Regions from separate parts of the Lysinibacillus sp. FJAT-14222 genome, predicted to be linked through region 2. Evidence: riboswitches for the same ligand, from Rfam matches in the RefSeq annotation. Region 2 holds a riboswitch; each other region holds the start of a gene.
What was found. A riboswitch is a leader RNA that binds a small molecule or an ion and turns the genes downstream of it on or off. The one in region 2 is predicted to bind thiamine pyrophosphate.

Region 1 (7,434 bases), on a different contig from region 2:
GTTAATTGTTAGCCCGGACGTCATTATTGGTGCAAGCTTTTTAATTTTATTCACAATGATTGGTATTAAATTAGGCTTTGCTTCTGTGTTACTAGCACATGTAGCGTTCAGTGTCCCAATCGTTGTACTGATGGTCTTACCGAAACTGTTAGAAATGAATAAATCATTAATCGACGCTGCATTAGATTTAGGTGCAACGAAAAAAGATGTGATGATGCGTGTTATTTTACCGTATATTCAACCTGGTATTTTTGCAGGGTTCTTCCTTGCCTTAACGTACTCTTTAGATGATTTTGCGGTGACGTTTTTCGTGACAGGTAACGGCTTTAGTACATTATCTGTTGAAATTTACTCTATGGCACGTGCCGGTATTTCCTTAACGGTTAACGCTATTTCTGGTTTAGTATTCTTTGTAACGGTTATCGTCGTAGTTGGCTATTACTTCATTACAAGCCGCGCTAGTAAAAGAACGGGGGGAACTCAATGAAGCAATTAATTCAAGCAACAATCGCCATCCTTGTCGTTTCCGCCCTTTTGTTCTATGCTGCTGACGCCCTAAGTGCCGGCGGTGGGAAAAGTGGGAAAGATACGTTAACAATCTTTAACTGGGGAGAATATATTGACCCAGATTTGCTAAAGCAATTTGAAAAAGAAACAGGTATTCATGTTATTTATGAGACGTTTGATTCAAATGAAGCAATGATGACAAAAATTCAACAAGGTGGTACGGCTTATGATATTGCAGTACCTTCTGAATATATGATTGAAAAAATGAAGGAAGAAAACTTACTTATTCCTTTAGATAAAACGAAAATCCCTAATTTAAAAAATATCGATCCTTACTTTTTAGATTTACCATTTGATGAGGACAATAAATATTCTGTTCCATATTTCTGGGGAACAGTCGGCATTGTCTATAATCCAAAGCTCGTTGGTAATTTAGATTTTTCTTCTTGGGATGACTTATGGGACCCTTCGTTAAATCGAAAAGTCTTTTTAGTAGACGGTGCACGTGAAGTGATCGGTATGGGCTTAAACAGTCTTGGCTATTCTCTCAACTCTTTAAATGGCCATGAGCTACGTGAAGCTACTGATAAACTGATAACATTGGCGCCAAATGTTAAAGCCATTATCGGAGATGAAATTACACCGCTGATGATTAATAATGAGGCAGCTGTTGCCCTTACTTGGTCTGGTCAAGCAGCAGATATGATGTCCGAAAACGAAGACCTAGACTTCGCTGTACCAGAAGAAGGCTCGAATTTATGGTTTGATAATATGGTCATTCCAAAAACTTCAAAAAATATAGATGGAGCACATGCCTTCATTAATTTTATGCTTAAAGCTGAATCCGGTGCTCAAAATGCCGATTATGTAGGCTACTCTACTCCTAATATTGAAGCGATGAAGTTAATGGATAAAGAAGTTGTATCAGATGAACGCTACTATCCTACTGAAGAACAACGCGACACATTAGAGGTATATAAAAATTTAGGCCCAGATTATTTAGGCAAATACAATGAGCTGTTTTTAGAATTTAAAATGAGTATACGATAACCTATTTAAAGCTGTTCTTACGTTACTAACGTTGAGAACAGCTTTTTTCGTTTAGCGCTGGAGGTAAACTTCTAGAGGAAAACTGGGGGCAGTATTTGTTTAACAAAAAGAATCCCCACAACTTTACTAGCAATTTCTCTTATTTCAGACTTCTAGTCAATAGCAAACGTACAAGCCTTGTGGTAGACTGTAGTATATTTGATTAAAAAGGGGGTATTCGATGACCCAGCAGAAGTCTAATAAGGCGGCTTTGTATATTTTAATGTTTAATATGTTTATCGCAATGGGGAGTATTGGAATTATTATTCCTGTCATGCCTGAATATTTAAAACTATTTGGTGCTGCAGGACAAATTCTTGGCATGTTGATTGCAACGTTCGCCTTGGCACAATTCGTTTTTTCTCCAATTGCTGGGAATCTTTCGGATCAATACGGTCGAAAAAATCTCATTATTTTCGGTCTTATAGTGACAGGACTTGCACAAATTGGTTTTGGGCTTTCTACAGATGTGTGGATGCTCTTCTTGGCACGCTTTTTAGGTGGCCTTGGATCTGCATTTGTGGCACCTCCTATAATGGCTTTTGTGGCAGACGTCACGACTTATGAGGAACGAGGTAAAGGAATGGGTATGCTAGGGGCAGCAATGTCCTTTGGTTTTATGATTGGACCAGGCATCGGTGGATTCCTCTCAAAAGTTAGCTTGCATTTTCCATTTTATACTGCTGGATGTGCAGCTATCTTAGCAGCTATTTTATCGTTCTTTTTATTACCTGCTACAAAACCAAACACAGCGAAAAAAGCGCAGAAGCAAGATAATCTTGCAAAGCAAATGGTCCGTTCAGTCCGAATGCCTTATTTTGTCATGCTAATTATCATGCTTGTTTTCTCATTCGGAATCGCTAACTTCCAAACAACATTATCATTATTTGTTACAGACAAGTTTAATTACACACCTACAGATATCGCTATTATATTAGTTGTAGGTGGCGCTTTTGGTGTTATTGTACAAATATTTGTTATTACACCGCTGTTTAATCGATTCGGCGAAATGAAAGTAGTGTTAGTCAATTTATTTATTGCATCCGTTTCGATTTTCTTAATATTATTCGCATCTGGCTTTGCACTTATTTTAATTGTAGCGACAATCTTCTCTACAGCTACGACATTGATTCGTCCAGCTGTCAACACACTGATTTCAAAGCTTGCTGAAAATGAACAAGGCTTTGCAGCTGGTCTCAACAATGCATATATGAGTCTTGGTAATATGATTGGTCCAGCTTTAGCAGGTTTATTATTCGATTGGAATATGAACAGTCCTTATATTTTCGGGTCTATTATTTTAATGGCTTGCTTCTTCCTTGCCCTTATTTGGACAATGAAAAAAGCACCGCATCTAATGCATCCTGATACAAATTAGTCTGAAAAGTTATTGACTATTTTTAGTAGTATACTACATTATTATGTAAAAATTAAATTCTATTATTACCACTAGGGGAGTCTTTAAAAGGCCGAGACGTATATGATCATATACGGACCCTTTGAACCTGATCTAGTTCACACTAGCGGAGGGAAGTGGCGACACTTGCTTTTTAAATATGTAAATGCAAGGCCGCTTCCTATTGTTTTTAGGAAGCGGCTTTTTTTGTCTGGTTTATCAACGATTCACTAAATACTAAAAAGGAGTGGAAATTATGTCAATTCGAAAATTAACAATCATGGCCTTATTAGTAGCAATTGCCGTAGCAGGTTCTACCTTCGTATCTATACCAACGGGAATTGCACGTGCCTACCCTGTACAGCATGCCATTAATGTTATTGGCGCTATTATTCTTGGACCAGTGCCTACTGTTATGGTCGCCTTTGTCACAGCTATTATTCGTATTTTAACAGGCACAGGCTCATTATTAGCTATACCCGGCAGTGTCATTGGTGCTCTATGTGCAGCTCTTGCCTATAAATACAGCGGCAAACAATGGCTCGCAGGTATCGGTGAAATGTTTGGAACAGGTATTATTGCCTCACTCATTGCAGTACCTTACGCACATTTAGTAATGGGGACATCCGTTGCTGCTTTATTTTTCATGCCAGCCTTTTTAACCTCAAGTACCATTGGTGCTATCCTGGGCATTGTCATTGCTAGCAATTTGCGCAAGACTATGTTTGTAACTAATCTTAACACTCTACTTAAATAATGATTTACGGCAATATAAAAACGTTACTTCTTAATGGCAATTAATTAAGAAAGTAACGTTTTTTGTCCAACCAAAATCATTCATACTTCAATGGTAATCCCATTTCATGAGCAATTAATAAAAAATCTTTTTTACTTATTTCAAAATGACCAAATCTGAATTTATAGCCATATTTCGATGTATCTTCTACAAATTCTAAATAATCTAAGATCCTTTTTATTGGTACAGACTTTGCCTCTTTATAAAAGTCTATATCTCTTCTAAAAGGAATAAAATTTTCTGCCATTTGGAACTCGTAAATTCGCTCGTCTTTTACCCTTCCAATTGCGGTAAACTCTCTTACAGGCTCATTACCATCTAGACTTTTTTTAGGAGAATAATAAATGATCCAATCTCCTTTTTGCATTCGTTTCAAAGGTCTCTCTTTGCCATGGCATAACTGGCCGAATCCTCCCTCAACCCCTTTTTGCACATGATTGAGAGATACCACGCCAATCCAATATTTCGTGTCTCTTTCAGTCATAGGAAGAGCTCTCCTTTTATTTTGGGATCATCGTAAACGACTTTATTTTTTCATTTTCAAGAATTAGCCTTTCTTCCAAAATCACTGGATTTGGCAAACCATCCCAAGTAGTCGAAACGATAGCACTACATTTTATATCATCGCCTTCAATATTTTGAATAGTTAATTTAAACCCTTTCGGCATAGGTGACGTGTAAAAATTCTGTATTTCTTTTCTTCCTTTAAAAACTTCACCTTTAAAATTTTTCAATTCCCCATGATCTGCATACATATCAGATAAATCTTGACCCTCTTCTTGTGCTCTTTTTAAATACTCCTTCATAACCTCTACTGCTTTCATCTGTCATCACTCTTTCATTTTTATTGATAAGGTTATCAATTATGCCTCGGCATAATTGCGTCCGGATTCGGCTTTGTGCTTAGGCCTGCATGAGGGCCGACACGATGTTGGTCATTTCGGTAATGCCACAGGACGTGGCGTTTTTACCGATGCAGGTCAGTTAGCTGTTATCGCATGGATGCGATGATTTTAGGCTAACATCCTATGTGAACTCATTTCCAAATCCGCGACATCCGCCGGAGGCTTTAGGCCAACACGAAGTTGGTCACTCAGTCGTTGCCACAGGACGTGGCGTTCTTAGACTGAGTTCCTCTATTTCAGCAGGTTGCTGAAAGAAGTTAAACCCTATGCACGATTTTCATATACTTTTGTCAATATGCCTTTCAATTGTTCTTTTTCTTCCAATGTAAGTACGTTTAAAACATCATTCTCAGAAATCGAAAGGGTCTTCCATAATTCTTCTGCCATACTTTCACCTTGTTCTGTAAGGCATATTAAATTCTCTCTTCTATTTTCTTGATTTTTCTCCCTATAAACATAATTTCTTTCTTCTAGACCATCGATAAAAAAGCGAACACTATTTTTATCCAACTTTAATATCTGCCCTATTTGAATTTGGCTAAGTTTTTTTTACTGCCATCATGATCCCGACTTCTCTGGATTTCATTTGAAATTTTTCGCTAATATATTTCTCGAGATTATCCTCTAGAGCCTCTGCTAGCTTAAAACTTAGAAAACCAAATGAATTCATTATATTGGTCATGTCAGATCCTCCAAATCCATAGTACTTTAAAATGATAGTAATATTTTATTACTATAATCCATTATTGCATTTGTGTATATTATTTACAAGGAAAATTTCACTATCACAAAAAAATTCTCTAATTTCATAAAAGTAGCAATCTAAAATTAGCTCATCAACATAACGTGGGGTTGATTTCCGTTCCGACTGGGAGCGTTCGATGAGCCGCTTCGCTTCGCTCCAGGGTCTCGGGCCAACAAATGTTTTTTATCCGAAAGCGCAGTGCTAACGTAGCGGCAGCAATGTGCGTTTTTTTCTGTGCGAAAGCGTAGCGACAGCAACAACACGATGTTGGTCACGAAGGCGTTATCACAGGACGTGATGCTTTTAGCCTTCGTTCCTCTATTGCTAATCCCCAAGGAGTCGACCAATCGGAACGAAGATCAACTAATTATTCATGATAGAAGCTTTAACAAATATCATTCCCAACTCTCAATGATAGCCCGCCAAATAGAATGACAAAAAACGATGGCTCATTGCTATAAAGCATGCACCATCGTTTTTTGTTAGGGTCGTTTTTTCATGCCCTTTAATAGCTGGGCAACATTTGTGTCCTCTGCCTGTTTTGGTTTTTCCTCTACAAGCTGTTCTTGTTTCTTCGGCCTTGTTAGGAAGCCCCAACCAAAGCGTCGAATAGTAATATCCATGAAGAATAGTAGCATACCTGCTAATAGGAGCCATGTTGCAATATTTTGGCGTTCCGCACCTTTTTTAGTAAATTCACGGAACACTTCATTCGGCTCTTTCAAAACGGAACCGCCTGTCTGCTTCGTTAGTTCTTCCACTAGTTTTTCATTGACTGGGCGTAATTCATATTCAGCACTATAAGGTACACTTAAGCCTGCTTGGTAAATAGCCTGTTCTTCATCGGCAATGCGGAAGAAGATTAGTCCCGGCTCTGCTTGTACGACTGCTCGCACTTGTGACGCTGACATTGTTTCAAGCTGTGTTTCAAGTTCTTCACCGGCTTCATTAACAGCAACAATATCTAAAAACGCCGCTTCATTTGTTGGATCAGTGATGACAAATGAGCCGTCTGACTCTAGACGTACATCATAGGCAACATCGTTATAGCTTGGTAGCATTTGTGAAATAAGCGTTTGCCAAAATGTGCCCCATTCTTGCCATCTTGCCCAGTCCCCTGCCCATTTTCCTGTCGAATCAGAAGTAAAGGCGAATGTCTTGCCAAGACCATATTGCCACTGTGCTAGCACTGGATCTTCCTTCTCGCTTTCTGCAATAACAGAGGCTCCCTGCTTTGCTGTTGTACCGATATAAGCATTCATTTTAGGTACACCATTCGTAAATAATGTATTCCATGCAGATGCATTATATATAGTTGGATAGAATGGATTATCCTCAATATATGTGCGTGAAATCATGGCAGTTTCACGAGATAAAATAGAAGGGATTGTCTGCTCATCAACAACATCGTAGAAACGCCCATTGCCCATTTCACTAAGTGCTTCAAGTAAGTTGGCATCTGCATCCTGACCAATTGCAACCGTTGATAGTGTAATACCATTCTCTTTTCCTTGTGCGATTAAGTCTTCATAATTACCTGACTGTGACTGTCCATCCGTTAAGAGAATAATATGCTTACGCTGTAGCTTTAATTCAGCTAGATTTTCATAAGCTTTAGCAAGTGATCCATATATTTCAGTGCCGCCCCCTGGTGTTACAGATAAAATGGTATCTACTGCTTCATCCTTATTGCCAAGTGGTCCTGTCTCAATAATTTCCCACGGTTTATCATCAAAGGCAATAAACCCGAGCGTATCCTCATCTCGTAGCATTTCGACTGAACGAGCGGCCGCTTCCTTCGCGAGCTCTAGCTTCGTTCCATGCATACTTCCAGAGCGGTCAAGCACGATAACAAGTCCTAATGACGGTAATTGTTCCTTACCTTTAATCTCCATTTCAACAGGTAGTAAAGTTTCGATTGGTGTTTTAAAATAGCCGCCCAAGCCAAAGCTATTTTCGCCACCAACCATTGTAAACCCGACACCAAAATTTTTCA
Region 2 (7,434 bases):
TATGCATGGTTTTGGTTCTCACGCTTATAGTTTTATTAATGCTGAAAACGAGCGCGTATGGGTGAAATTCCACTTCCGTACAGATCAAGGCATTAAAAACTTAACAGGTGCTGAGGCTAATGAGGTAGTCGGTAACGACCGTGAATCTTCACAACGTGATCTATATGAGGCCATTGAAAAAGGCGATTTCCCTAAATGGAAAACGTACATTCAAGTAATGACAGAGGAACAAGCTCGTGAATTACCATATAACCCATTCGACTTAACAAAGGTATGGTATAAAAAAGACTTCCCATTAATTCCTGTGGGCGAATTCGAGTTAAACAAAAACCCGGACAACTACTTTGCTGAAGTTGAGCAAGCAGCATTTGCACCATCTAACATTATTCCTGGTGTTAGCTTCTCACCAGACAAAATGTTACAGGGTCGTATCTTTGCATATGCAGATGCACAACGCTACCGTTTAGGTGTGAACCACTACGCGCTCCCAGTAAACGCACCAAAATGTCCATTCCGTACATTCCACCGCGATGGTGCTATGCGTTTCGATGGCAATCTTGGTTCAACTTTAGGCTATGAACCAAATAGCTATGGTGAATGGGAGCATAATTTAGACTATAAAGAGCCTGAATTACGTATTGACGGTAACGCTGGCATCCACGACTTCCGTGAAGATGACAACAACTACTTCGAGCAGCCGGGTAAATTATTCCGCCTAATGACTGCCGAAGAGCAACAACGCCTATTCGAAAATACGGCTAATGATATGGCATCAGTTGAAGAGTTCATCAAACGTCGTCATATCCTTCACTGTTATTTAGCTGACCCAGCATATGGTGAAGGTGTAGCGAAAGCTATGGGTCTTTCATTAGAGGGTATGGATCTTTCAAACCCATACGAAAAACAAGCAACTAACGTTTAATTTTCCACTTATTCTTATTATTGATATCCAAATCCAACTTTTTCTCCATGTGAAGCGCAACTTCGCATGGAGCTTTTTTTATTTTAATGACAAAATGAGGGCTCATCACCATAATGTGTGGTTGATTTCCGTTCCGACTGGGCGCTTTCCCGGGGCGTCGGGCCACCACTTTTGGTGATGAACCAAAATGAAGCTTGTGTCTAATTTGATAGACACAAGCCCGCTTAATAATTATTGATAAATTTGACTGCCTGCCTTTTTAAATTCCTTTGCCTTTTCCTGCATACCTTGGTGGATCGCTTCAGTCGTATTTAAGTCTTTTTCTTTTGCATAATTACGAATATCCTGTGAGATTCTCATACTACAAAACTTAGGTCCACACATTGAACAAAAGTGCGCAGTTTTCGCCCCTTCTGCAGGCAATGTTTCATCATGATAATCCACTGCACGCTCTGGATCTAGCGATAGGTTGAATTGATCGCGCCAACGGAATTCAAAGCGCGCCTTAGATAGTGCATCGTCACGCTGCTGTGCTCCAGGATGCCCTTTCGCTAAATCTGCCGCGTGTGCAGCAATTTTATACGTAATCACCCCTACACGAACATCCTCACGATTTGGTAAGCCGAGATGCTCTTTAGGCGTCACATAACATAGCATTGCCGTACCAAACCAACCGATCATCGCAGCACCAATAGCCGATGTAATATGGTCATAGCCAGGCGCGATATCTGTTGTTAGCGGCCCTAAAGTATAGAAAGGAGCTTCCTTACACACCTCTAACTGCTTGTCCATATTTTCTTTAATAAGATGCATTGGCACATGCCCTGGTCCTTCTACCATCACCTGTACATCATGCTTCCAGGCAATTTGCGTTAATTCCCCTAGCGTTTCCAGCTCCGCAAACTGAGCCTCATCATTTGCATCTGCAATGGAACCAGGACGTAAACCATCACCTAAAGAGAAGGCAACATCATATGTTTTCATAATTTCACAGATTTCTTCAAAATGTGTATATAAGAAGCTTTCTTGATGGTGATATAAACACCACTGTGCCATAATCGAGCCTCCTCGAGATACTATGCCTGTTACACGATTAGCCGTTAATGGCACATAGCGTAGCAGAACCCCTGCGTGAATCGTGAAGTAATCAACACCTTGCTCGGCCTGCTCAATCAACGTATCACGATACACCTCCCACGTTAAATCCTCTGCCACACCATTTACTTTTTCTAGCGCTTGATAGATTGGCACCGTTCCTACAGGCACCGCGGCATTACGAATAATCCATTCACGTGTCGTATGAATATGCTTACCAGTCGACAAATCCATAATGTTATCAGCACCCCAACGTGTCGCCCATGTCATTTTTTCTACCTCTTCCGCAATAGAGGATGACACTGCTGAATTTCCAATATTAGCGTTAATTTTCACGTGGAAGTTACGTCCAATAATCATTGGCTCGGCCTCAGGGTGATTAATATTAGAGGGCAAAATTGCACGCCCTGCCGCGATCTCTGAGCGCACGAATTCAGGATCCATATTTTCGCGAATCGCTACAAATTCCATCTCTGAAGTAATAATTCCCTTTCGTGCATAGTGAAGCTGTGTTACATTTTTACCTTTCTTCGCACGTAAAGGCTTTCTAGATAAATCCGGAAAAACATTTTCATTCATTCGTGGATCATCAGCTTTGCGGAATCCATTATCTTCTGGCTTGATTGTACGACCTTCGTATTCTTCGACGTCACCTCGTTCTTTGATCCATGCACTACGTAAAGCTGGCAATCCTTTCGTAATATCCACCTTATACTCAGGATCTGTGTACGGGCCACTCGTATCATAAACACGTACTGGCGCATTTTCCTCTTCACCAAAGCTACCTGTCGTCGGACTTAAAGCAATTTCACGCATTGGCACTAAAATATCTGATCGAGATCCTTCTACATACACTTTTTTACTTCCATCAAAACTTGACATAATCGTAATATTCTTATCGCTAACTGTTGTCATAAACTACTTCGCTCCCTTTTCCATTTATACAAGGACCGAATCTAGCTCACCCAAACAAAAAATCAATTTCGCCTTGGCGTAATTGCGTCCGGATTTTGAATTGTGCCCGCACAATTCATTCCTTTTAAAATCCGTGACATCCGCCGGAGGCTTGTCTTCATTCAGCAGGTGTTTGGGCACCCACTGATAAGGAATCTTAACCGCATACATCTCATCACTCGCAAAGATAGGAGTCTTCTGCTGAATGAAGACAAAAAGCCGAATCCAAAGAAAATTTTGGATCCGGCTAAGAATGTAAAGGTATAGTTATTGCAAAAAACAGAGAGTGCAATAATGATTAACTTTCCCACGCTGGTATGAGCCAGATCAGGTCCAAAGGGTCAAGAAACCTCTATGCGTTTCCCTCTCAGCCTGACTCATCAGACTCCCCTAGTTAGTGCTATTAAGTTTGATGCTAGTGTAGCAGATATTGCTAATAGATGGAAGCTTCATTTGAATATTTTCGGCTCATCATCATAAAGTGTGGTTGATTTCCGTTCCGGCTGAGCGCTTTCCTGGGGGCGTCCGATGAGCCGTTTGGGGCAACAGGATGTTGGTCACGAAGGCGTTATCACAGGACGTGATGCTTTTAGCCTTCGTTCCCCTACTTGCTCGCTCCAGGGTCTCATCTGTGACGCTAATCCCCAAGGAGTCGCCCAGCCTCCACTTGGCATACGTTTTAAAAAATATAATCCCTAACTTTTGGTGATTAGCTTATTTTTAAAAATCAGAAGGAAAGCCGCTTACTCCAGATGGCTGTCACTTCTTCCGAATAACATCCAGCCGTTAGGTAAACAACAGTTCCGCTACATAAATTACAATCGTCACTGTAATACAGCTTACAATTGTTGAAAATAAAACCGTTTGTGCAGCGGTTGTCGATTCCACACCATATTCTAATGCCAGACTAGAGCTATTTCGTGATGTCGGAAAAGCACTAGCTATAAAAAGTGATTGTGCCACGACACCATCTAAGCCAAGTACAAAAATGATAAGTAAAGCTACAGCTGGTCCTATAATTAGTCGTGTAAAACAGCTAATGAATACTGTCTTATTGAACATTGATTTAATTTCAAGCTGTGATAGTTGAGCTCCTAATGTTATTAGGGCTACAGCAATAAAGCCATCTGCCACATGGTCTACCGGAATTTTTATAAACTGCGGAATAGTAATATTAAAATAGTTCATTGCCACACCAATTATAAGCGCATGGATAATAGGCATTTTGAGAAAGTCTTTTACAATAGACATGCCCGATTTTGTTGAAGAAATTAAATTGTACAAGCCATATGTATAGGTCGTCATATTTTGAAATATTACGAGAATGACCTGAATCGCTACTCCAATCGGCTGTGTTACGAAAATCATTTGCGCGACCGGAATACCATAGTTGCCTGAATTAATAAGGACAACACTATTTTTAAACACTGCAGCCTCTGTTTTTACTAAACCGAGCCCCTTTGCTATAAAGTGACTAAGCACCATTTGACTTCCTATAAAGAGTAAAATAAATAACGCAACTTCCCCAAGTACAGACAGCTCTATGCTCGTTTCATATAAATTCACAAAAACAGCTGCTGGCATGAAGCAGTATGTAATAAGCTGAGATAGCGCCTTTAAATTAAAGCGAAATTTCTTTTGTAAAACTGCACCAAGTACTAGAAGTATTAAAATAGGAGCTACAATTTGGAAGAAAATCATACCGAGATACGTCATAGCGAGTCCCCCCTTCCTTTCCTATAGTATTGCTGTTTGTAAACTCGGTCAATGTACTTCAGCGTTCACTCATCCTGTCTTTTTCATCATGTTCAAACAATAGCAAAGCGCTCTTGGAAGGATGATTTACCCTTTCAAGTTACGAGTTATTAAAATAATAGAAGAAAAAAGGCCTATTATTGCATTAAATTAATATAGTAAAATAACCCATTTGCGCACTAAACTGAAGAAATGTATGATATATTATCCATTAAATACAATGATTGGGGCGACAAAAATGAAGAATAAAGTATTTTCTACTTTTATGGCTACCGCTATTACAGCAACCTTAATTGTGCCTGTATCAACTGCGAATGCCACTTCTAATGATGTATCTTTAAACCACTCAGTTCAAATCGACGGGCAAGTAGCTGCCGCCAAAACAAAGGGACAAAATGTTACTATTACCAGCATCGCTAATGATAAAGTACGCACATCCAATGGCCAATTTAAAATTAGTAAATCATTGAAGCCCCTCTTAAACACATCCAATAATGCTGCATTGGCGAATGCTGAAGCAACTATTATCGTAAAGAACGGTGAAATTACAAGCATTACATCACTAACACTAACTAAAGGTGGAACAAAAAATAAAGCGTTAGATTTTGATGGCGGCGACGCACAAATTGCTGGAAGCCTAACTGTAAATGCAGATTATGTAAAAGTTCAAAATGTCACTATTGAAGATGAGCTTATTGTAACTAATCGTGTGAAGAAGGCCATTACAATTGATGACGTTGCTATTGGGGATACAATTACTTTTAGACCTTTATTGACTAAAAATAATAATTGGTTAAATGTTTCTCTAAAAGATATTAAATCTCCAAACATTAACTTAAAACGCACTAAAGTAAGTGTGACTTCTGACAAAACTATTTCGAAAGTCGACGTAGTTGGTAAAGTTACTGCATTTGAAGTAACGGCCAATGTTGATAAACTAACTATCGATGTTGAGAAAGATTTCACCCTTTACGGAAAAGGTACAATTGAGCAAGTGGTTGTCAAACATGGGGCAAAGGTGGCATTAAATTCTGGGCATCTAGTTAACAAAGTGCAGGTGGATGATAAAAAAGCCTCTGTGACATTACCTGTTTTGAATAAAACGGAGCTTAGTAATTTAGTAGCTTCACCTCCATACGTTGCAGTATCTGTTAATGGATATGACGTTTCAGCAACTGAGAAATGGACACCGCAGGCTGAACGTACAGCATTCGAATCTGCCGTAAGCAGCGCAAGAGCAGTAGTTAATAATTCTTACGCCTCTCAGGAACAAGTAAACAATGCGATTACACAGTACAAAAATGCATTAAACATTTATCGAGCTGTGCAAAAAAACGGAACAAAATATGTCTATGGTGATAAGTCTTCACTACAATCGATGATCTATTCTGTTCAGTATGTAAAGGTTTCTTTGAACAATGGTAATGATGTAGCTTCTTATGAACCTTGGACGACTCAAAGTGAGAAAGATGCTCTAACCTCTGCCGTTTCATCTGCTCAATATGTTGTAAATAATTACTATGCAACACAGTCTGATATCACCAATGCAATTAGCAATTTAAACTACGCTATCACAATTTATAAGAATGCACAAAAATATGGCACTTATCTATATAATGCCGATCGATCTGGCCTTTTTTCACTTATTAACTCTGTTCAGTATGTAACCGTTTCTGTGAATGGATCTGAATTATCCTCCAATGTAATTTGGACGACGCAAAGTGAAAAAGACGCTCTAGTTTCTGCTGTTTCATACGCACAAGGTATTGCAAACAATAGCTCCTCGTCTCAGTCAGAAATTTCGTCTGCATACCATTATTTATATAATGCTATTTCAACATATAGGAGTAATTATAAATCTGGTGTGAATCATTGGCATTACGTTGATAAATCTTGGTTAACATCACTCATTAACTCTGTTCAGTATGTAAAAGTTTCTGCGAATGGCGATGGATCTGATATCCCTTATTATGAACTATGGACAACAGAAAGAGAAAAACGCAGTCTAGAAAAAGCAGTTCAACACGCTCAATCCGTTGCCAGTAACGTCTATGCCTCTTCATACGAAGTGACAGATGCTATTAACAAATTAAACAAGGCCATCGACATCTATAAAGATGCTCAACGTTCAGGTAAACAATAAATATTGAAAGGACTTGGCACAAAGCCAAGTCCTTTTCAAACTCAAAAAATCAATTATGCCTCAGGAATCGTGGCGTCGGCTTCGATAACAATGAGTCTTTCCGTCACTTTGATTTCTATCCGTCACTTCGGCAGTTCTTTCCATCGCTTTAAGTTCTATCCGTCACTTCGGCGGTTCTTTCCAACGCTTTGACGGTTCTATCCGTTTTATACTACATAACAACAGGCTAGAAAGTTTTTTTAGCCTGTTGTTTCTTTTATATAAGCAATATTGCCTCTGTATAGGTTTTAAAATCACTTAAATGATTCTCAATAATTGCTTGAAGTATATCTAAATCAATAGCTTGATAATCATGCACAGCAATGTTTCGGAACCCAACCATATTCATTAATGATTTTGCTAATACATGGTCAATAATGTCTTTTTCCTCAAGAAACTTGAATGCTTCTCGGCTCGTTTTAGGTAAACCAAGCTTTAAATCACTAGTAATATGCATTGCCAAATCAATACTAGCTTCACACGCTCGTTGAATATTCAAAACAATACTATCCTGCTTCGTAATGTC
Region 3 (7,434 bases), on a different contig from region 2:
GTTTATGGTGAAGCTCCTCGACAATCGTGACATTTTCTACGATTGTACGCCATGGTAATAAGCATGGCTGCTGAGGCATATAGCCGATCGTTCCTCTTTTTTGCTGGATATCTGTGCCGTTTAATAAGATAGCTCCCTTATCAATAGAAGAAACACCACCAATTAATTGAAAGAGCGTGCTTTTTCCACTTCCTGACGGACCGATGATCGCAACAAATTCCCCGTCCTTTACCTCAAAAGATAAATTACGAATGACCGGAAGGGAATCAAAGGATTTATCAATGTTTTGAATACTTAGCATGTAGCCCTCTCCCCTTCACAACTAGCTTTTCCAATACTCGAATACCGCTAAATAATAGTAAACTTAAAAATATAATGGCAAAAATCGCTACAAACACACGATCTGTTCGAAATGAAGATTGTGCCAATGTCATATAGACACCTATCCCCTTTTTCGCTCCTAGCCATTCAGCAATAACAGCCCCCATAACGCTATAGGTTGCCGCAATCTTAATGCCTGAAAAAATCGCTGGATACGCATAGGGCCATTCAAGCTTCCAAAATGTTTGTGCTTTCGTTGCACCAATCATCTTAAAATAATGCTTCAGCTCAGGTGAGGTTTGACGAAAGCCATCCATTGCCGAAATAACAATGGGGAAAAAGCACACGAGACAAATAATAATAAGCTTTGGCAATAAACCAAACCCAAACCAGATGATTAATAACGGTGCTAGGACGAGCACAGGGACATTCTGTGACATAATGAGAATAGGATAAAATAGCTCCCGAATAAACGTAAAACGATGTAATAACACGGCAACCGTTAGCCCACACAATATCCCAATGGCAAGGCCTAGAAGTGCTAATTGAACAGTTGCTAAAGCATGCGGCACAAACGTGTCATACGATTGAAAGCCCTCCATCAAAATGGCACTTGGCGCGGGCAATAGCCAATGTGGAACGTCTGCAAAGCGGACAATTAGTTCCCATATGAATAAGAGGAAGGCGATAAAAAATATCGTCCTTCCTTGTTTTATTGCTTGCTTCATCACTGATATTTTTCCGTTAAGGTTCCCATTGTAATACCAGTTGGCTGATATAAAATTTTCACTTGCGTAATCACATTAATAGCACCAAGCTCAATCATTTTGTCATTCATTTTTTCAATGATTAGTAGCAAAGTCGATAGTTCACCTTCCATTGTTGTTTCTAGTGGGTGAACTTCATATTTCACCCCTGATGCATCAATAACCGCAATCGCTGCATCGACAAATGGGATCACATCTTCATATTTTTCAGTTTTCGGGATAATTTGTACACTTATTAATGAGTTTGCCATATTACTTTGTCTCCTTTTTTGGTAAAAAGTCATTTGTAAATGCTTGTTCTGCGTTAAATTCGCCCTCTAAAACTTTGTTGCTTTCCATCCATTTCGCGTAGTTTTCCCAAACAGTAAGTTTTTGCTCGCCCCATTGAGGAGCGTCATCTTGATACTTATCTGCTAGCCACTCCTGACCTTTATGCACAAGGTCTTTATCTAAATCAGGTACCGCTTCTAGTAAAATATCAGCTGCCTCACTTGGGTGATTTATCGCATATTCATAGCCCTTTGCTGCAGCAGCGACAAATGCTTTGACTGTCTTAGGATCATCCTTAATCATTTTTTCGTTTGTAGCAAGTACAGGTGTGTAATAATCTAACAGATCACTATAATCTGTTAAATAAAGCATGTTCAGCTTTTCGCCACGAAGTTCTGCTTCAATACCTGTCACTGCATAATAAATCCACGCAAAATCAATATCTTTTTTCATCATTGTGAAGAAATCGATATCGCCTGCATTGACGATATCTAACTTATTAATATCCGCATTTTCTGTTTGCATAAGTGATTGTAGTACTGCTTGTTCAAGCGGTGCACCCCAGCCACCGTATGTTTTACCTTCAAAATCCTTAGGTGACGTAATGCCTTTTGATGCAATGGATGCGAAGCCAGAAGTATTATGTTGAATAATCGCTGCGATCGATACTAAAGGTACATCTTGCACACGTGCCTGTGTAATCCCTTCCTGATAGCTTACACCAAACTGAGCCTTACCAGACGCCACAAGCTGATCTGCACCTGCTTCACCAGGTAATAAAATATCAACATCTAAGCCCTGTTCCTTAAAGTAGCCAAGTTTTTTCGCTACATATAAACCTGTGTGATTTGTGTTCGGTGTCCAGTCAAGAACTACCGAGACTTTTGTTAATTCCTTAGTATCCTTTTTATCCTCCTTTTCACTACAGCCCACTAATGTTAAAAGCGCAGCCAACAGGATCAATAACCATTTTTTCATGCTGAATCCTCCCAGTAAGTAATTTGAAAGTGTTCATGAATGAATGTGTAACCAGAAGAAAGCGTATTCACGGTATGTCTGCACCTAAGCTTTGTGCATACAACAATTCTTGTAACATAAAAAACGCCTAGGAATTCCTCCCAGACGTTTTACAATCAGTATCAAAAATTTTCTTTTTTTGAATAGATGTTCCCTACGCTGGTACGAGCCAAATCAGGTTCAAAGGGTCAGCGTCTATCGGACACAATCTCAGCTGGCAACTACCAGCCCCCCTACATTCTTTCCATATGAACTTTTCGTGATTATTATACCCATATCTATCTGTAAATGACAAGGGTCTCTTTCATGTTAAAGCATTATATTGTCATGTCATTTCAGAAAGCAATGTCAGACATAGCCCTTATCCCAAAATAAACTTTATAATTAAGTGTATACATTTGTGATCACTCATTCGTTGTATAAGAGTAAGGAGGATCAGCAATGAAAAAAGAAAATGAACTAACCTCCTATCTAATCCATTTAGGAGAGGAAGTGTTCAATCTATTACTAGCGAAAGGAGCCAAAAAAGAGGATGCGGAAGATATAATTCAAACCACCTATTATAAAATTTATACGTTGTTAGATAGCCTCACAGAAAGCAATATACGCCCATGGTTTTTTAGAGTTTCACTTAATCAATATATTGACTTGAAAAGGAAAAAGGAGCAGAAAAACATTTACATCACTGAGGAAATATATTCAAAGCTCCAACACACCGATTATCATTTTGAGACATTGCTAAATAAGGATGAAATTTTCTATTTGTTAAAAGACATTAAAAAAGAATATAAAGAAATATTCTTTTTAAAGTATTACTATGATTTTTCATATGAAGAAATTGCTACTTTGTTGGATATTCAAGTAGATAGCGTCAAGCAAAAATTATATCGTGCACGTAAATTTATTCACTCAAAAATAGGAGGTAAACATGAATGGAAACTTCGTTAAATAACGCTTTAAAAAAGGCTAAACGAAAACAACTACTAAAAATTATCATCACTTCAATTATTGTAATATTAATTCTCTTACCCGTCTTTTATAAAACTGGTTCCTACTTTGCAACGGAAAGTTCTAAAAGACTTAAAGAACATCTTTTTTTACATAATGACATTGCAGAACCTAATATTCAAGTCGACTCTCAAGTAACGGTAAGTAATTCATCAATGTTTGGTGGAAACATTATCACAAACCGTTCTAAGAATATTAACGGTTATGTAGTTCAATGGAGCACACTTACAAGTTCATTTGGATGGTTTCGAGGCAAAATTGACAAGAACGAGTTAACACCAGGATTTTATTGGTCTGATACAGAGTTCTATGAGTACGATAAACAGACAAAGACTAAATTTGCGACATTTTATCACCCATCCATAAAAAAATACCATGACGGTGTACAAAACGAACTAGGTGAAATTTCGCAAATGGAGAATCACGTTGCAGAAGTTGCCGTATCTTTTAACAAACCTTATACATTAAAAGAAATACAAGGGAAGATTCCTAGCAATCTAAACATTGTATGGTTGTATATGGCATCACCAATTATGGATGAAAGTAAAGGACCTGCTGGTGTAGAGGTTTATGGATTTGATCCATCCGATTCACCGAGAGAGACCTACGAAGGCTTTATTGATTCACTTAAAGCATATGATGCAAATGAAAATAACGAAACAATCCAGGAGTTTTTAAATTCAAATAAAAATAAACAGTTTGATGAAGTGGAAATTTTAGGGGTAATGCTCACTGGCAAAACAACTAATTTTAAAGCCTTAGAGAATCAAGATTTTATCCGTGGTGCTTCAGTAGGCGCAACTGCACAAATCGTTCCTTATATTAAACCTGAAAAATAGCGTAATGAGAAGTCAAAACCTTAAAAAGCGCGAGAAATCAATTTTAAAATGTTGATTTCTCGCGCTTTTCTGATGTAAAAATTTTTTTGATTTGAAAATATACTTACGTCCCAGCCACTTTCTTTTCTTTAACAACTAGAAGAATATCAATCGTTTTTTTCGTTGCAGTATACCCCACTGATTCTAATATCCTTTTCTACGTAGATTGAAAGCAACAAAATTAACAATGATACATAAAAAAGCCCAGCTCTCAAAAAGAGCATGGGCTAGAAAATTATTTTTATTTTTCTTCTTTTTTGGCCGTTAATACATGTGAAATAGCACCGTCTGTCGCGATATCCACTTTAAAGGAGCCGTTTGAATGGCGATCTGCTCGAGTCAATGCTTGGACATCAATAATCTCTTGCACACCTTTTTCTGTTTCGATGATCAGCTGTTCGTCATTAGTAGCCTTGACTACATCCACGATACGATGTGGATTCGCTTTTAACTCTGTTAACACTTTTAAGCCGCGTTTCGCACGACTAGTTAACTCTACCTCGGCTACATTCATTTTCTTCACAGCGCCACGCTGTGTCACAATCACAACATATTCAGTATCACTAGGCTGTAAGACATTGACACCGACTAAGGCTTCTCCTTCTTTCAGTGTAATCCCTTTGACGCCGCCTGTTTTTACGCCTGTTACTGGTAATTCCTCCATTGGGAAGCGGATTGCATAGGCTGTATCTGTCGTTAATAATAATTCGGCTTCGTCTGTCACGAAATCCGCAAATATCATTTCATCGCCTGACTTGACATTCATCGTTTTAATTGGCTTCGAATAACGTGTTACGGCATAATCTGCTAGAGATGAGCGTTTAATTTGGCCATCTTTTGTAGCCGTTAAGATATACGTATTCGCCTGTTCGAATGTCTCAAAACCGTACACAGCAATAATAGATTCATCTTCTCCAGTCGGCACAATACTTGAAATATGCTGACCAAGATCCTTCCAACGAATATCTGGTAGCTCATGGACAGGCTGATAAATATAATTGCCTCGATTAGTGAATAGCAGTAGATGATGCTGCGTATTTAAGTTTGCTTCATACAATAAATAATCGGAATCCTTCATCGCAAAATCCTGACCATTCGAGGCTGCATGCGAACGTGTAGATGTACGCTTAATATAGCCATCCTTTGTGACAGTCACTACGACTTCTTCACTTGGGACAAGGACATCTAATGTAATTTTGATTTCTTCAATTTCTTGTTCAATTTTCGAACGACGTGGTTCTGTAAAGCGCTTTTTAATGTCGAGCAATTCTTGTTTAATGACACGTACAAGTTTTGCTTCACTATTAAGAATACCTTCAAGCTTGGCAATGAGTTTATTTAATTCGTCCTGTTCATTGCGAAGCTCCGTTATATCTGTATTTGTTAAACGGTATAATTGCAGGCTAACAATTGCCTCTGATTGCACTTCTGTAAAGTCAAACTTAACCTGTAAATTCGTTTTCGCATCTCGTTTATCATTTGAAGAACGAATCGTTGCAATAACTTCATCTAAAATGGACAGCGCCTTAATCAAGCCTTCAACAATATGCGAACGATCTTTAGCCTTTTGCAAATCATAGATGGAGCGGTTCGTCACAACTTCCTTTTGATGGGCAATATAAGAATCCAGTAATAACGGTAATGTCATCATTGTCGGACGACGATTATAGATCGCAATCATATTAAAATTATAAGCTACTTGTAAATCAGTTGTTTTGAACAAGTAATATAAAATACCTTGCCCAGGAACATCTTTTTTCAACTCAATAACAACACGTAAGCCTGTACGATCCGATTCATCACGAATTTCCGCAATTCCTTCAAGTCGTTTATCCACACGCTGCTCATCAATTTTCTTTACTAGATTTGCTTTATTAACATCATACGGCAATTCCGTAATAACGATTTGCTCTTTTCCACCTTTAATTGGCTCAATGACTGCTTGAGCACGGACAATGATTTTGCCTCGTCCTGTCTCATACGCTTTTTTAATGCCATCGACACCTTGAATAATACCACCAGTTGGGAAATCAGGTCCTTTAATAACGGTCATTAATTCATCAACAGTGGTATTTGGGTTATCTAAGCGCATAAGAACACCGTCTAGCACCTCATCTAGTGCGTGAGGAGGGATGTCTGTGGCATAACCAGCTGAAATACCTGTAGAGCCGTTTACTAGTAAATTTGGGAAACGAGCAGGTAAAACAGTTGGCTCCATATCCTGATCATCAAAGTTTGGCACAAATTCTACGGTTTCCTTACCAATATCTCGTAGCATCTCCGCTGCAATCGCAGAAAGTCTTGCCTCTGTATAACGCATCGCTGCCGGTGGGTCACCATCAACAGAGCCATTATTACCATGCATTTCAATGAGCATATGGCGCGCCTTCCAATCCTGACTCATGCGGACCATTGCTTCATATACCGAGCTATCACCATGCGGATGATAGTTACCAATTACATTACCGACTGTTTTTGCTGATTTACGAAATGGTTTTTCGTTCGTATTGCCCTCTGTAAACATCGCATATAAAATACGTCGTTGCACAGGCTTAAGACCGTCACGTGCATCAGGCAACGCGCGGTCTTGAATAATATATTTACTATAGCGACCAAAGCGGTCACCCATTACTTCTTCTAAAGGTAAATCTTGAAACTTTTCCGTACTACTCATGCTTGGTCCTCCTCTTGTTGGATGAATTCATTGTCTAAAATATTCGAATCATCCTCCATACCGAAGTCTACATTAGCTTCGATCCATTTACGACGTGGTTCTACTTTATCGCCCATTAATGTTGTCACACGTCTTTCAGCACGTGCACCATCCTCGATTGTTACACGAATTAATGTACGCGTTTCAGGGTTCATTGTCGTATCCCACAGCTGGTCAGCATTCATCTCACCAAGCCCTTTATAGCGCTGTAATATGTAACCCTTTCCAACTTTTTTAATCGCCTGTTGTAAATCGTTTTCGGTCCAAGCATATTCAAGCACTTCTTTTTTACCAGTACCCTTTGATACTTTATAAAGAGGTGGTAATGCGATAAATACCTTTCCAGCTTCAATTAATGGTCGCATATAACGATAGAAGAACGTTAGTAGCAGCACTTGAATATGCGCTCCATCTGTATCGGCATCGGTCATAATAACGACTTTATCATAGGCTGAATCCT

Region 1: it holds a riboswitch for thiamine pyrophosphate, as region 2 does, so the genes downstream of both, thiW (energy coupling factor transporter S component ThiW) here and thiC (phosphomethylpyrimidine synthase ThiC) in region 2, are expected to answer to the same signal.
Region 3: it holds a riboswitch for thiamine pyrophosphate, as region 2 does, so the genes downstream of both, AN161_RS05940 (ABC transporter substrate-binding protein) here and thiC (phosphomethylpyrimidine synthase ThiC) in region 2, are expected to answer to the same signal.

The regions. Positions count from the first base shown of each region.
Region 1 covers NZ_LIYL01000024.1:136,166-143,599, forward strand. Annotated here, with positions in the region: gene AN161_RS12725 (ABC transporter permease) at 1-487, shown strand, start outside; gene AN161_RS12730 (ABC transporter substrate-binding protein) at 484-1,557, shown strand; gene AN161_RS12735 (MFS transporter) at 1,778-2,974, shown strand; TPP riboswitch at 3,038-3,145, shown strand; gene thiW (energy coupling factor transporter S component ThiW) at 3,249-3,749, shown strand; gene AN161_RS12745 (EVE domain-containing protein) at 3,826-4,272, opposite strand; gene AN161_RS12750 (hypothetical protein) at 4,289-4,612, opposite strand; gene AN161_RS12755 (hypothetical protein) at 4,958-5,203, opposite strand; gene AN161_RS29650 (hypothetical protein) at 5,232-5,375, opposite strand; gene AN161_RS12760 (VWA domain-containing protein) at 5,921-7,434, opposite strand, start outside.
Region 2 covers NZ_LIYL01000003.1:20,634-28,067, forward strand. Annotated here, with positions in the region: gene AN161_RS01495 (catalase) at 1-922, shown strand, start outside; gene thiC (phosphomethylpyrimidine synthase ThiC) at 1,154-2,932, opposite strand; TPP riboswitch at 3,259-3,373, opposite strand; gene AN161_RS01505 (AEC family transporter) at 3,758-4,687, opposite strand; gene AN161_RS01510 (FIVAR domain-containing protein) at 4,965-6,869, shown strand; gene AN161_RS01515 (DUF86 domain-containing protein) at 7,126-7,434, opposite strand, start outside.
Region 3 covers NZ_LIYL01000012.1:13,998-21,431, reverse strand. Annotated here, with positions in the region: gene AN161_RS05955 (ABC transporter ATP-binding protein) at 1-301, opposite strand, end outside; gene AN161_RS05950 (ABC transporter permease) at 279-1,049, opposite strand; gene AN161_RS05945 (thiamine-binding protein) at 1,049-1,339, opposite strand; gene AN161_RS05940 (ABC transporter substrate-binding protein) at 1,341-2,336, opposite strand; TPP riboswitch at 2,510-2,620, opposite strand; gene AN161_RS05935 (RNA polymerase sigma factor) at 2,817-3,323, shown strand; gene AN161_RS05930 (sigma factor regulator N-terminal domain-containing protein) at 3,308-4,222, shown strand; gene parC (DNA topoisomerase IV subunit A) at 4,503-6,935, opposite strand; gene parE (DNA topoisomerase IV subunit B) at 6,932-7,434, opposite strand, start outside.